DNA from 2 places in the Brevibacillus sp. HD3.3A genome. Region 2 is predicted to be linked to the other one. Evidence: riboswitches for the same ligand, from Rfam matches in the RefSeq annotation. Region 2 holds a riboswitch; the other holds the start of a gene.
What was found. A riboswitch is a leader RNA that binds a small molecule or an ion and turns the genes downstream of it on or off. The one in region 2 is predicted to bind FMN.
Positions count from the first base shown of each region.

Region 1 (6,181 bases), 2.2 Mb from region 2:
CAGAAAACGATAGAATTAATTAAGAAAAATAAAAAAATGGCCTAGTCAGTTGGATGGTGAGAATTGGCATGAAAGAGTTTTTTGAAGTAACGGATCCAGAAGCGCTTAAATCCCTTGCCATAGCAGAACGGGTTAAGATTCTAGAACTCTTCGAGGATTTGGAGCCGCGTACGGCCAAACAAATCGCTACGGAACTAGGCGAAAATGCTGCACGTCTTCACTACCACGTGAAGGAACTTGTGCGTGTTGGTTTGCTCGAACAAGTAGATACCCGCGTCAAAGGTTCCATCGTGGAGAAATACTACGAGCCAGTCGCCAAGGTGATTCAGGTTAAGCTTCAGCTTATGATTGAAGAAAATGCACAGCAATTGAGTGACGTCATGTTCACTCCGTTTCGCACCACAGAAAAGGATCTCATGAGGACACTCAATCGTTTCGTTGCAAGCGATCAGGATGTTCGCAAGGAATACCAGAATACTTTTGCTTTCAACCTGACTGAATTTTATTTGAGCCAGGAAGAACGCAATCAGTTGGTGGACGACATCAGCGACCTGTTGCAAAAGTACAAAGGCTTCAAAAACGAGCAAGGCCGCCGCAAGTTCAAGTTTTTCGATGTCTTGTTTCCGCTGACGCCTGCTGAGCCGACAGACGATTCGGAAGAGCAGTTTGAGGAGCAAGACGACCAGAACAAGCCGCTGTAAAGCTGTAAAAAGGAAATCGACCAACACCAGGAAAACCATCAAGAGAGATGGTTTTTCTTTTTTTATTCCAAAGGAGGGGCAGCCATGCGCACGATTTTGTTTGATTTTGACGGTACAGTCGCCGATACGCTCCCACTCATTTTCACGGCCTTTCGCTCTACTTTTCAGCGCTTTTTGCAAGAGCACTACTCCGATGCGCAAATCGTAGCGATGTTTGGTCCAACCGAAACTGGCATTTTGCAAAACAAGCTGCCCGCCCATGAACACGAAGCCGCTCTCGATCATTTTTTCCATGTGTACACGCTTGAGCACGCTCAGGTGCAAAATCCTCCGCAGCTTGCAAAGATGCTTGAACAGTTGCATTCTGCGGGCATTCAGATGGGAGTCGTGACGGGAAAAGGGCGCAGAAGTGCAGATATATCGCTGCGCGAGTGGGGATTGGAAAAGTATTTTTCTGTCGTGATCACAGGCGATGAGGTGACCGAGCCGAAGCCGAAGCCGGAAGGCATTTTCACAGCGCTGAAACAGCTGGGAGCTACAGCCGAGAATGCGATTTTTGTGGGCGACAGCGACGCAGACATCATCGCGGGACGCGCCGCAGGGCTGACTACGGTCGGCGTTGACTGGCTGCTTGTCACCCAGAAGGCCGGGAGCTTCGATCCTGAGCCGGACTATCGCTTTTCTGACGCGCAGGCGTTTGTTGACTGGGTGCTTGGCCGCTGATTGATTCGGGTTGCCTAACCTGCTATTACTTCGTTAATAGACAGTCTTGCATGGCTGAGATTTTTTCATATACGGATTTTGACCGCATAATACGAAGGGGCTGCCTCAAAAGTCGATTGCTCGACGAAGAGACGCCCCCTTGTCATTTTATTGATTTATATTGTTTCGGATTCGTTGCAAAACTTCTTCGGAATCGAGTTGAACGTGAGGAGAAAGCTCCAGAAACTGAGCAGCGCGTTGATCGAGCCACAAGCTTTCCTCCCCTTTGTTATCAGTAGCAACAAAAACAAATCCGCCTGCATAACTAAAGTACATAATGTTGACATTGTCACCAAGATCGTTTTTTATTTTTTCATGAAGGTCAAACAATTCAGGGCCGGTTTTTTCACCACCTGCCATGATTGGCTCCGTATCTGTTGCTATAGCGATACCTTTTACTTCATCACCTTCCATAATAAACGAAAGCTTCTCATCATGCGCAGTCAATAACTCATGAACGTTTGAACCTTTGTATTTGCTGATTTTATCCGCTTCTGACAATAAAGCTCCTGGAATTGAGAAGTCTGACAGCGTAAAATTATTGCTCGATTCGTTCAAAAATTTGTTCTCTTGATTCCGGGCTTGTTCCATTTTCTTGTATGCATTTAGTGCTTCCTTGTTCCCTTGATTGGATGCACCAGCCCAAGTAGCCAATGATATTCCAGCAACTATAACTGCACCGAACAATGTCCAAACATATCTCTTCATACAACTGCCCTCCTTAAATTATTCTGACTCAAAACCATACAATGAGCCAATCCATTCTTGTCTTGAGCTATCCAAGAAAGAGTCATAAGTCATAGTAAAATGTTGACCATCCCATGGGTCCATGTACATTACATACTTCGTGGAGTCGTTTCTATAACCATCAATAAAAATACAAAATATTCACTTTTATGTATATACTTTTTACTCGAATGATAAATTACGTTAATGGAAATACTTTACAACCTGCCCGCACACGCTGACTCCTGTGGATGCAAAAAGGAGTGCTCCGTTACGTACGGGGAGCACTCCCTTGTTTGTTTTGTTTATTAAATGAAACCTTAGTACGAACGGCCAAACCAAACCGTATGCTTCGCCTCTTTGCCGCAGCAAATGCAGACCGATTTTTGCGCAGGCGGTTCAAACGGAATGTTGCGGGACGTGAACTTCGTCTCTTCCTTGACCTTGGACTCACACGCGTCGTCTCCGCACCAGCCTGCGAGCACCCAGCCGCTTGGCGTGTTTTCGTTCTCACATTTTTCGATGTGCGCGGACAGCTGCGCGAGCGTATCGATTTCGAGATGCGAATGGGCTTCCCGGAAGGCCAGCGCTTTTTGGAACATATTTTGCTGGATGTCTTCGAGCAATTGGGCAATCGTCTGCGCAATGCCTTCCAGTGGCACGGTTATTTTCTCTCCGGTATCGCGGCGGGCGAGAATCGCCTGGCCGTTTTCCACGTCGCGCGGCCCAAGCTCCAGGCGCAGCGGCACACCGCGCATCTCCCATTCGTTGAACTTCCAGCCCGGAGTTTCCTCGCGCAAGTCTGCCCGGACGCGAACGCCTGCCGCTTTGATCTCGTCGAACAGCGGATCGAATGCAACCATGACCTGATCGCGCAGCTTCATCGGTCCGACTGGGATCATGATGACCTGAGTCGGTGCCATCCGCGGCGGCAAAGCCAAGCCGCGGTCGTCGCCGTGCACCATGATCATCGAGCCAATCAAGCGGGTAGAGCTGCCCCATGAAGTCGTATGCACGTATTTGAACTGATTGTCGCGATCCAGGAACTTGATCTCAAAGCCGCGCGCAAACTTGTCGCCCAAGTAGTGGGAGGTTCCGGCCTGCACCGCTTTGCCATCCTTCATCATCGCCTCGATGGAGTACGTGTCGACTGCTCCTGCAAAGCGCTCGCTTGGCGTTTTTTGCCCTTTCCATACCGGAATCGCCAGCTCCTGCTCCACAACCTCGCGATAAATCTCCAGCATTTGCATGGTCTCCTGGCGCGCTTCTTCCTCGTTCGCATGGGCGGTATGGCCTTCCTGCCACAAAAATTCTGAAGTACGCAAGAATGGCATGGTGCGCTTTTCCCAGCGGAACACGTTTGCCCACTGGTTAATCAGAATCGGCAAGTCGCGGTAGCTCTGAATCCACTGCGCGTACATATGTCCGATGATCGTCTCCGAAGTCGGGCGCAGGGCAAGCTTTTCCTCCAGCTGCTCTCCTCCCGCTTCCGTCACCCAAGGCAGCTCTGGGTTGAAGCCCTCGATGTGCTCTTTTTCTTTTTGGAAAAAGGACTCGGGAATCAGCATTGGGAAGTAGGCGTTGCGGTGTCCCGTCTCTTTGAATCTTTTGTCCATCGCCTCCTGGATGCGCTCCCACAGCTCGAAGCCATCCGGTTTGAAGACGATGCAGCCGCGCACTGGCGTGTAATCCATCAAATCCGCTTTTTTGATCGCATCGATGTACCAGCGCGAGAAATCTTCCGACTGCGGTGTCATTTCTTTTACGAACGCTTTGTCCTCTTTCATCCTTCTACGCTCCTTTTTTCTTACATGAAAATGCAAAAAATCCCCCATCCCAAAAAAGGGACGGAGGATTCACTTCCGCGGTACCACCCTGATTGACCATGGCACAAGCCATAAGTCCACTCAACAACCCGATAACGGCGGGCAACCGGACCAGCTCGTCGCTGGCGGCTTCAGGATGGGGTGCAGGTACGCCTCGTATCAGCCTTCCAGACTAGGGCCGACTCTCTGGAACCAGGATATAGCTGCGGGTCCTTTCATAGCCTTTTCGCTAAACTGCTTTTTGTTAGGGAATATCTTAGCAAGTCGCGCAGCCGTTGTCAATTTGTGGTTCTGAGGGCAATGCGCGCACCAAGCTTGGCGTAGACCGGATACGCGACCAGCGCGAGCACGACCCCTTTGAACAGGTTGAACGGAACGATACCGACCATGACCAGGGACCAGACGCTGGTTGCGTTGAACATGGCCAACAGCTCTGCCATCGGCATCTGATAAAGAGCGGCGTATGCCGGGAGCAGGACGTACGCATTGGCAACAGCCATGACAATCGTCATCAGCAACGTCCCAAGCGCGAGGCCCGATAAAAAGCCTTTTTTCCCTTGACCGCTGCGTTGCAGAAGGACGGCTGGCAAAATAAAGCTGGCGCCCGCCACGACGTTGGCAAGCTCTCCGATCAACAATCCGTCTGTATTTTTAAAGAGCATGTGCAATGTATTTTTCAAAACTTCGATGATGATGCCGGCTACAGGGCCGTACATGAGTCCGCCGATCAGCGCTGGCAACGTACTGAAATCAAGCTTCAAAAAGCTCGGCATCAGCGGAACGGGAACCTCCAAATACTGCAAGATAAAAGCAACGGCTGCCAGCATCGGAATCGTCACGATCCGCTGGGTTGCTCTGCGCGATGTGTGCAGGGCTGTTTCTTTCATGTGTACCATCTCCTCGTTTTTTCTCCTTCTGAGGAATGGCAACAGCGGTCTTGCCCACACGTGCCAAAATGTCTACGCTTTTGCAAACATAAAAATACCCTGAGAATAATTCTCAGGGCAGCTTACAGGCGTATGACAAAGCATGTGCAATAAATACAGGTTCAAGAAACAACGAGGCGGCTCATCATGCATGCCTCATCGCATCTGTCCTGCCAGCACAGGCAAACAAGCACGTGTGTGGTAAACGTACTGTCGTCATCCTTCTCCCATCCAGACTGTACTGTCGGCTCTGGAATCTCACCAGATCCTGCACTCCGTCGCTGTCAACAGCTCGGGAGGCTCGCGGGCTTGACGTGCTGATTGCACCATCACCGCCGGTCGGGAATTTCACCCTGCCCTGAAGGAATTGTGTAGTTGTATACAGCATATTATACTGCGCTTTTTCGATTTGACAATAGACGAAACTGTTAAATCGACATTTTATCTTTATTTTCCAATTGATTTAGTTGGATATATTTTTAAAAAAATGGGGCTTCTCAGCCTAAAGTCGCCACGTGCTATAGGTAGTTACCTGGACCAAAAAGAAATAGACCGCCCTTGAGTTGACTGCTCCTCGGCGGTCTATTCTTCACCAAATTTTGAGCCGTCCCCTTTGAGGGAAGCCTCGTTTGTACAGACCAGACCGTTCCGGTAGCCGCCGGACGGTCTTTTTTTCTTTCAAGCTCGTTACCTCTAATATTACCTGCTCCTGCCTACCAAATCGCACCAAAAGTAGCTTCTGCCACTACGACCCCGCTCCCCGATACTTGGTGACGCCCCAGTTCCAGACGAGCAAGCCGATGCCAAAGAAGATGACCGCGACTACCGGAGTAAGTGCTGCGTACGTATACCACACTTCTTTTCGCAAAAAGTAAGCCGCCGGGTAAATCCCGACAAAAGCAAACGGCAACACGTAAGTCAGCACGAAGCGAATCGCCTTGTTGTACACATCCACGGGGTAACGCCCGTACTGCTGGATGTTGTAAATCATCGGGGCAATTCCTGTCCGGGAATCGGAGAAAAAGCTGACAGCGGCAATCGCCGTGTACACCCCGCCGTAAATCAGGGCGCCGCTGATCACAAGCCCGATGAAGATGAACAGGTCGTACCAGTAAAACGTCAAATCGAGCTGAAAAGCAGCATAGCCCATGATGATCAGCCCTGTGATGACGCCGAAAATCCGGTCCGGTGCGATCGACTCCAGACAGACCTGTGCCAGATTGTGGATCGGCCTGGTCAA
Region 1 is NZ_CP085874.1:1,032,954-1,039,134, reverse strand. It holds gene HP435_RS05320 (ArsR/SmtB family transcription factor) at 69-701, shown strand; gene HP435_RS05315 (HAD family hydrolase) at 786-1,424, shown strand; gene HP435_RS05310 (hypothetical protein) at 1,572-2,171, opposite strand; gene proS (proline--tRNA ligase) at 2,510-3,976, opposite strand; gene HP435_RS05300 (ECF transporter S component) at 4,294-4,902, opposite strand; FMN riboswitch at 5,157-5,311, opposite strand; gene HP435_RS05295 (ABC transporter permease) at 5,687-6,181, opposite strand, start outside.
Region 1: another riboswitch for FMN. It lies ahead of HP435_RS05300 (ECF transporter S component); the one in region 2 lies ahead of ribD (bifunctional diaminohydroxyphosphoribosylaminopyrimidine deaminase/5-amino-6-(5-phosphoribosylamino)uracil reductase RibD).

Region 2 (6,181 bases):
ACGCTCTTGATCCTGGCAACCCAAAAAGCAGAGCAATTGGCAAAAGAAGCGATTACGGACGCAGTCACCAAACGAATTTCCCAGCAGGGCGTCGATTTCAACCAGATCGTCAAGATCGAGAAGAACAACGAAGGGCAGATTCAGGCGTACCAGTTTAACTTCAGGGAATACGCGAGAATTGTCGGCGAGACTACTTCACGAGTGCAGAACAAGCTTCAGGAATTTGAGACGGAAAAAGTCGATCGCACCATTCCGCTTGGCTTGGCGACAGGAAATACGTTTTTGGCGCAGATGGGACCGAATTTGCCTGTCACTTTTGTACCGATCGGCTCTGTGAAAACAAAGCTGGAGACAGAGTTGAAGGAGGCGGGCATCAACATGGTGCTCGCAACCGTCTACATTTTCGTGGAGGTCGACTTGCAGATTGTCATCCCGTTTGCCACCGAGGAGCAGACGATCACCACGAAAATCCCGATCACACATTCACTGATTATCGGGGATGTGCCGCAGTATTTGTACAACAATCCGGAGGGCAAGCCGGATGTGCCCCGGGCGCAAATGGAAGGGGCAGACGATGCGCCATAGCGGACTTGGCGAATGGCGGGAAAAACAAAAAAGCGGCAGCAGCGGGCTGTCGCTTTTTTCGTTCCGTGAAAAGGTGTCGGGGAAGTCTACAGCTCACCCCAGGTGACGGTCAGCTCAATCACGCCCTCCTGGCAGCTGAGCGGGCTGTCGATCATGTTCCATGAGGTGTTTTTCTCCTGGTCCTGTCCCTGGATGATGATGTTTTTATCGTCGATCGTCTAGGCGTCGTTCACGAGCTTTTGCGATTGGAAAAAGTCCTGATTCCCGTTTTCGCATCTAGTCGAACGTTCTTAATTTGGTATACTTGACCAAATAATCATTGGCAAAAGGGGGAGAGATCCGACAATGACCAGAGCGTCGATAAAAGGCATCATTTTCGATATGGACAATACGTTGCTGCAATCCAAAATCAACTTTTTGGAAATGAAGCAGGCCATTTTTACCTTGTGGGCTGAGCACGGGCTGTGCGAGCCGACTTTTGACTGGCGCAGCCACACCGCTTCGCAATTGATCGAAATGGGCAGAAATTCGGGTCGGATGACGAGTCAGCTTGAGCAAACGATGTGGGAGGCCGTGACCGCGATTGAAAAAGCAGGGATGCACGAGGCTGTCCTGGAAGACCACGTCAAGGAAGTGCTCGCCCACCTAAAGGAACGGTATCATTTGTTCATTTTGACCAACAATGCCTACGCAGCCGCCGAGGAAGCGCTGAATCATACGGGAATCGCCGATTGTTTCCAGGAGATTGTCGCGCGCGAGCAGATGACGACACTCAAACCGCATCCGTCCGGGATTCACTACATCCGCGCCCAATACCCCAACTGGTCTGCTACGGCGTGGACGATGGTCGGAGATTCCTGGATTGACGGAAAAGCGGCGCACGGCGGGGAAGTGGCGTTTATCGCGTATCAGGGAGAGCGGGCGGACATGGAGCGCAACGAAGTGTCGCCGCGAGCGTACATCACGGACTTGCGCGAGCTGCTGGACATTTTGTAGCCGCGCTCGCGGAGAGCAGGAAAAGGACACTTCCACCTAAAAAAGTGACAGTTGACGAGAAATGTGTGCTATACTGTGCCTAACTGAATACCAGCCTTCAGGGTAGGGTGAAATTCCCGACCGGCGGTAATGACGAACGCACGTCTGAGCCCGCGACTCGCTATTGCTGTATGGATAGCGACTGACTTGGTGCAAATCCAAGGCCGACGGTAAAGTCCGGATGGGAGAAGGTGTCTTACAATAGCTTCGGCGGCTGTTTTTTCAAAAACAGAACTGTCACGAGGCTTGTTTCCCTACGCCCTGAGTATCGTTTGCTCGTGGGCGTTTTTTATTGGAAAACTGCATAGCGCAAAAATCTTCAGGGCAGGGTGAAATTCCCGACCGGCGGTAATGACGTATGTACGTCTAAAGCCCGCGACTCGCTGATCGTTACGGTCAGCGACTGATCTGGTGCAAATCCAGAGCCGACGGTAAAGTCCGGATGGAAGAAGAGCTGACCATGCTTTTTGGCATCCCTTTTGCAAAAAACGGATGCGATGAGGCTTCTTTCCTTATGCCCTGAGCCGCTAGTGGTTTCGAGGGCTTTTTGCATTGGCTGGAATCCGTGCATGAAAGAGGAGGTTTACATGGAGCAGGACATGCGGTTCATGGCACTGGCACTGGATTTGGCGCGCTCGGCAAACGGTCAGACGAGCCCCAATCCGCTCGTCGGTGCAGTCCTGGTAAACAACGGAGAGGTAGTAGGCATGGGAGCGCATTTGCGTGCAGGCGAACCTCATGCAGAAGTGCACGCTCTGCGGATGGCAGGGCAAAAAGCGGCTGGCGCTACGCTGTATGTCACATTGGAGCCGTGCAGTCATCACGGCAAAACGCCTCCGTGCGCCGAGGCGGTGATCGCGGCTGGCATCCGGCGTGCCGTGATCGCCACGCTGGACCCGAATCCGCTCGTCGCGGGAAAAGGCGCGGAGAAGCTGCGGGCAGCAGGCGCGGAAGTGGTTGTCGGCGTGCATGAAGCGGAAGCGAAAAAGCTGAATGAAGTCTTTTTCCACTTCATTACGACGCGGCGTCCGTTTGTGACGATCAAAACAGCGAGCACGCTGGATGGCAAGATCGCTACCGAAAGCGGGCACAGCCGCTGGATAACGGGTGCGCGGGCGCGGGGGGAAGTGCACGAGCTGCGCAGACAGCACGACGCGATCCTGGTCGGAGTAGGCACGGTGCTTGCGGACGATCCGCTTTTGACGGCGAGACTGGACGGGCAAGCGCATGGGCGACAGCCTGTGCGTATCATCTGGGACAGTCAGCTGCGCACGCCGCTCGGGGCCAACGTGATTCAAAATGCGGATGCGCCCACCTGGATTTTTACGACGAAAGCTGCGGCGCAAGCGAAGCAGGAGGCTTTTGCGGAAAAAGGTATCCGGCTGTTCGTGGCAGATGAGCAGATTAGGGTGGACGAGGTGCTGGACACGTTGGGCGAATGGGGAATCACTTCGCTTCTCGTCGAAGGCGGGGCCGCAGTCAACGGAGCGTTTTTGCAGGCGCGGGCGATTCAAAAAGTGATCAGCTACGTGTCGCTGAAAATGATTGGCGGTGGCCAGGCGCCGACACCGTTTGGAGGACAAGGCTTTTCCACGATGGATCAGGCGGTCAAGCTGGCGAATCCGACCGTTGAGCAACTGGATGAGCTGGACTTGCGGATCAGCGGCTATCCACAGTGGGAGTGAGGACAAAAAAGCGAATCGGAGACAGACGGCTTTGTTTCACCGAGGCCGATGGCTGCTTTCCGATGTTATAAACCGTGTAAAAAGAGGAGGAAAGCCGATGTTTACCGGACTGGTAGAAGAGCTGGGCACGGTGGAATCGCTCACGGGCAACGATCAGGCGAGTCAGCTCGTGATCCGGGCGCAGCGGGTGCTCGAAGGTGTGCAACTGGGCGACAGCATCGCAGTCAACGGGATTTGCCTGACGGTTACTTCGTTTACGCAGCGGCATTTTCAGGTCGACGTCATGCCGGAAACGATGAAAAAGACGAGCCTGCGCCATCTGCGAGCGGGCCAGCGAGTCAACCTGGAGCGGGCGATGCGCTTGGGCGACCGTTTTGGCGGGCATATCGTCTCCGGGCACGTGGACGGGACAGGCACGATCGTGTCGCGACAGCCGCACGCCAACGCTGTGCTGTTTACGATCGAAGCGAGCGCGGAGCTGTTGAAATACGTCATCGAGCGCGGCTCGATTTGCGTGGATGGCATCAGTCTTACTGTGGTGGAAGCTGCGGATACGCATTTCAGCGTGTCGATCATCCCGCACACGCTGGCGCAGACCAGCTTGCAGGATCGGCGCGCAGGCGATCAGGTGAATCTGGAGACAGACGTCATCGGCAAGTATGTAGAGCGGCTTTTGGGCGATCGCGGCCAGCAAAGGAGCGGGCAAGCGGCAGGCTCGACGATCAGCATGGCTTTTTTGCAGGAAAATGGATTTGTCTGAACGAGGAGGGAAGTCCCATGTTTCATCAGTTAGAAGAGGCATTGGAAGATTTGCGCCAAGGGAAAGCGATTATCGTAGTGGATGACGAAGATCGGGAAAACGAAGGCGATTTCGTCTGCCTGGCGGAAGCGGCGACACCGGAGATGATCAACTTCATGGCAACGCATGGGCGCGGGCTGGTCTGCGTGCCGATTACGCAACAGCGCGCGGCCAGATTGAAGCTTGCTCCGATGGTCGAAGACAACACAGACAAGCAAGGGACGGCTTTTACCGTCTCGATTGATGAGGCGAGCACGCATACGGGAATCTCAGCCCATGAGCGTTCGCAGACAGTGCTGGCGATGCTGGATGAGCAGAAGACAGCCGAAGATTTCCGCAAGCCGGGGCATATTTTTCCGTTGATAGCAAAAGCGGGCGGCGTGTTGCGCCGGGCTGGTCACACGGAGGCGGCCGTCGATCTCGCGGAGATGGCTGGCAGTGCTGCGGCAGGCGTGATTTGCGAGATTATGAATGAAGACGGCTCGATGGCCCGGTTGCCGCAGTTGGTAGAGATTGCGCGGCGGTTTGAGCTGAAGCTGATCACGATTGCCGATTTGATCGCGTATCGGATGCGCACGGAATCGCATGTGCACAAAGAAATCGAAGTGAATCTCCCGACGAGCTTCGGCGATTTTCGGATCGCGGCCTATACGAACGAAGTAGATGGCAAAGAACACGTAGCGCTCATCAAGGGCGAGATCGACTCGGACAAGCCGGTTCTCGTCCGGGTGCACTCCGAATGCCTGACCGGGGATATTTTTGGCTCCGAGCGATGCGACTGCGGGCCGCAACTGCATGCTGCGCTTGCGCAAATCGAGGCGGAGGGCGCGGGCATTCTTTTGTACATGCGCCAAGAAGGACGCGGCATCGGGCTGATTAACAAGCTCAAGGCGTACAAGCTCCAGGAGGAAGGGCTTGATACGGTGGAAGCAAACGAAAAGCTGGGCTTTGCGGCCGATTTGCGAGAGTACGGGATTGGTGCGCAAATTCTTCGCGACCTCGGAGTGCGCAGGATGCGCCTTTTGACCAACAATCCTCGCAAAATTCGCGGGCTGGACGGCTACGGGCTGAAAGTAGAAGAAAGAGTGCCGTTGCAAATGCAGGTGCAACCGCACAATCAGCGATATTTGACAACCAAGCAAACGAAGCTGGGGCACTTGCTCCACCTATAATGCAAAGGAGAGTGAACGGAATGAGAACATTTGAAGGACATCTGGTAGGGACAGGACTGCGCGTAGGGATTGTAGCAGGGCGATTTAACGAACTGATCGTCAGCAAGCTGGTTGGCGGCGCTCTCGATGCTTTGAAGCGCCACGGTGTGGAAGAGGAAAACGTCGATGTGGCATGGGTGCCAGGCGCATTTGAAATTCCGCTGATTGCCAAAAAAATGGCGGAATCCGGCCGTTACGACGCGGTAGTGACGCTGGGCGCCGTGATTCGCGGCGCAACTCCGCACTTTGATTACGTGTGCAACGAAGCGGCCAAAGGAGTTGCTTCCTTGTCGCTGTCCACAGGGATTCCGGTTATTTTCGGCGTGCTGACGACAGACAATATTGAGCAAGCGATTGAGCGTGCTGGAACGAAAGCAGGCAACAAAGGCTGGGAGGCCGCTGCGGCTGCGATTGAAATGGCGAATCTGTCGAAGCAGTTTGCCTAAACGAGAACAGTATAGCATGAGAAGGCGAGAAGCGGGGGCTGAGGCTCCCGTTTTTGCATGGATAAAAACGCCTATGGATGGATAAAATCACCACCTATCGGTCAAAGTAAGAAGGATTTTCCTGTAGATCGGGGGATTCAAGATGGAGCCGACAGATTGGTGGAGAGCGCAAGTATTCAAAGTGGCACAAGCCAAGAGCGGTGGCGCGTCGCCTTCGCGTGGCGAGCGAATCACGCCGGAAATGATCAAACAGCAAATGCACAACGTGGATGACCTCAGCAGCCTGGCTTTGACGATCAATGACGAAGAGGTTCACGTTTTTTTTCTAGATACGATGGTGGAACTGGCGCAGTTGTATGAAAACGTGTTTTTGCCGTTGCAGCGCTCGGACGGCAGAGATCCGTTGACCGTGCTTCCTTA
Region 2 is NZ_CP085874.1:5,019,071-5,025,251, reverse strand. It holds gene yunB (sporulation protein YunB) at 1-585, shown strand, start outside; gene HP435_RS23450 (HAD family hydrolase) at 931-1,581, shown strand; FMN riboswitch at 1,671-1,817, shown strand; FMN riboswitch at 1,932-2,078, shown strand; gene ribD (bifunctional diaminohydroxyphosphoribosylaminopyrimidine deaminase/5-amino-6-(5-phosphoribosylamino)uracil reductase RibD) at 2,208-3,305, shown strand; gene HP435_RS23440 (riboflavin synthase) at 3,403-4,065, shown strand; gene HP435_RS23435 (bifunctional 3,4-dihydroxy-2-butanone-4-phosphate synthase/GTP cyclohydrolase II) at 4,083-5,276, shown strand; gene ribE (6,7-dimethyl-8-ribityllumazine synthase) at 5,297-5,761, shown strand; gene HP435_RS23425 (spore germination protein) at 5,904-6,181, shown strand, end outside.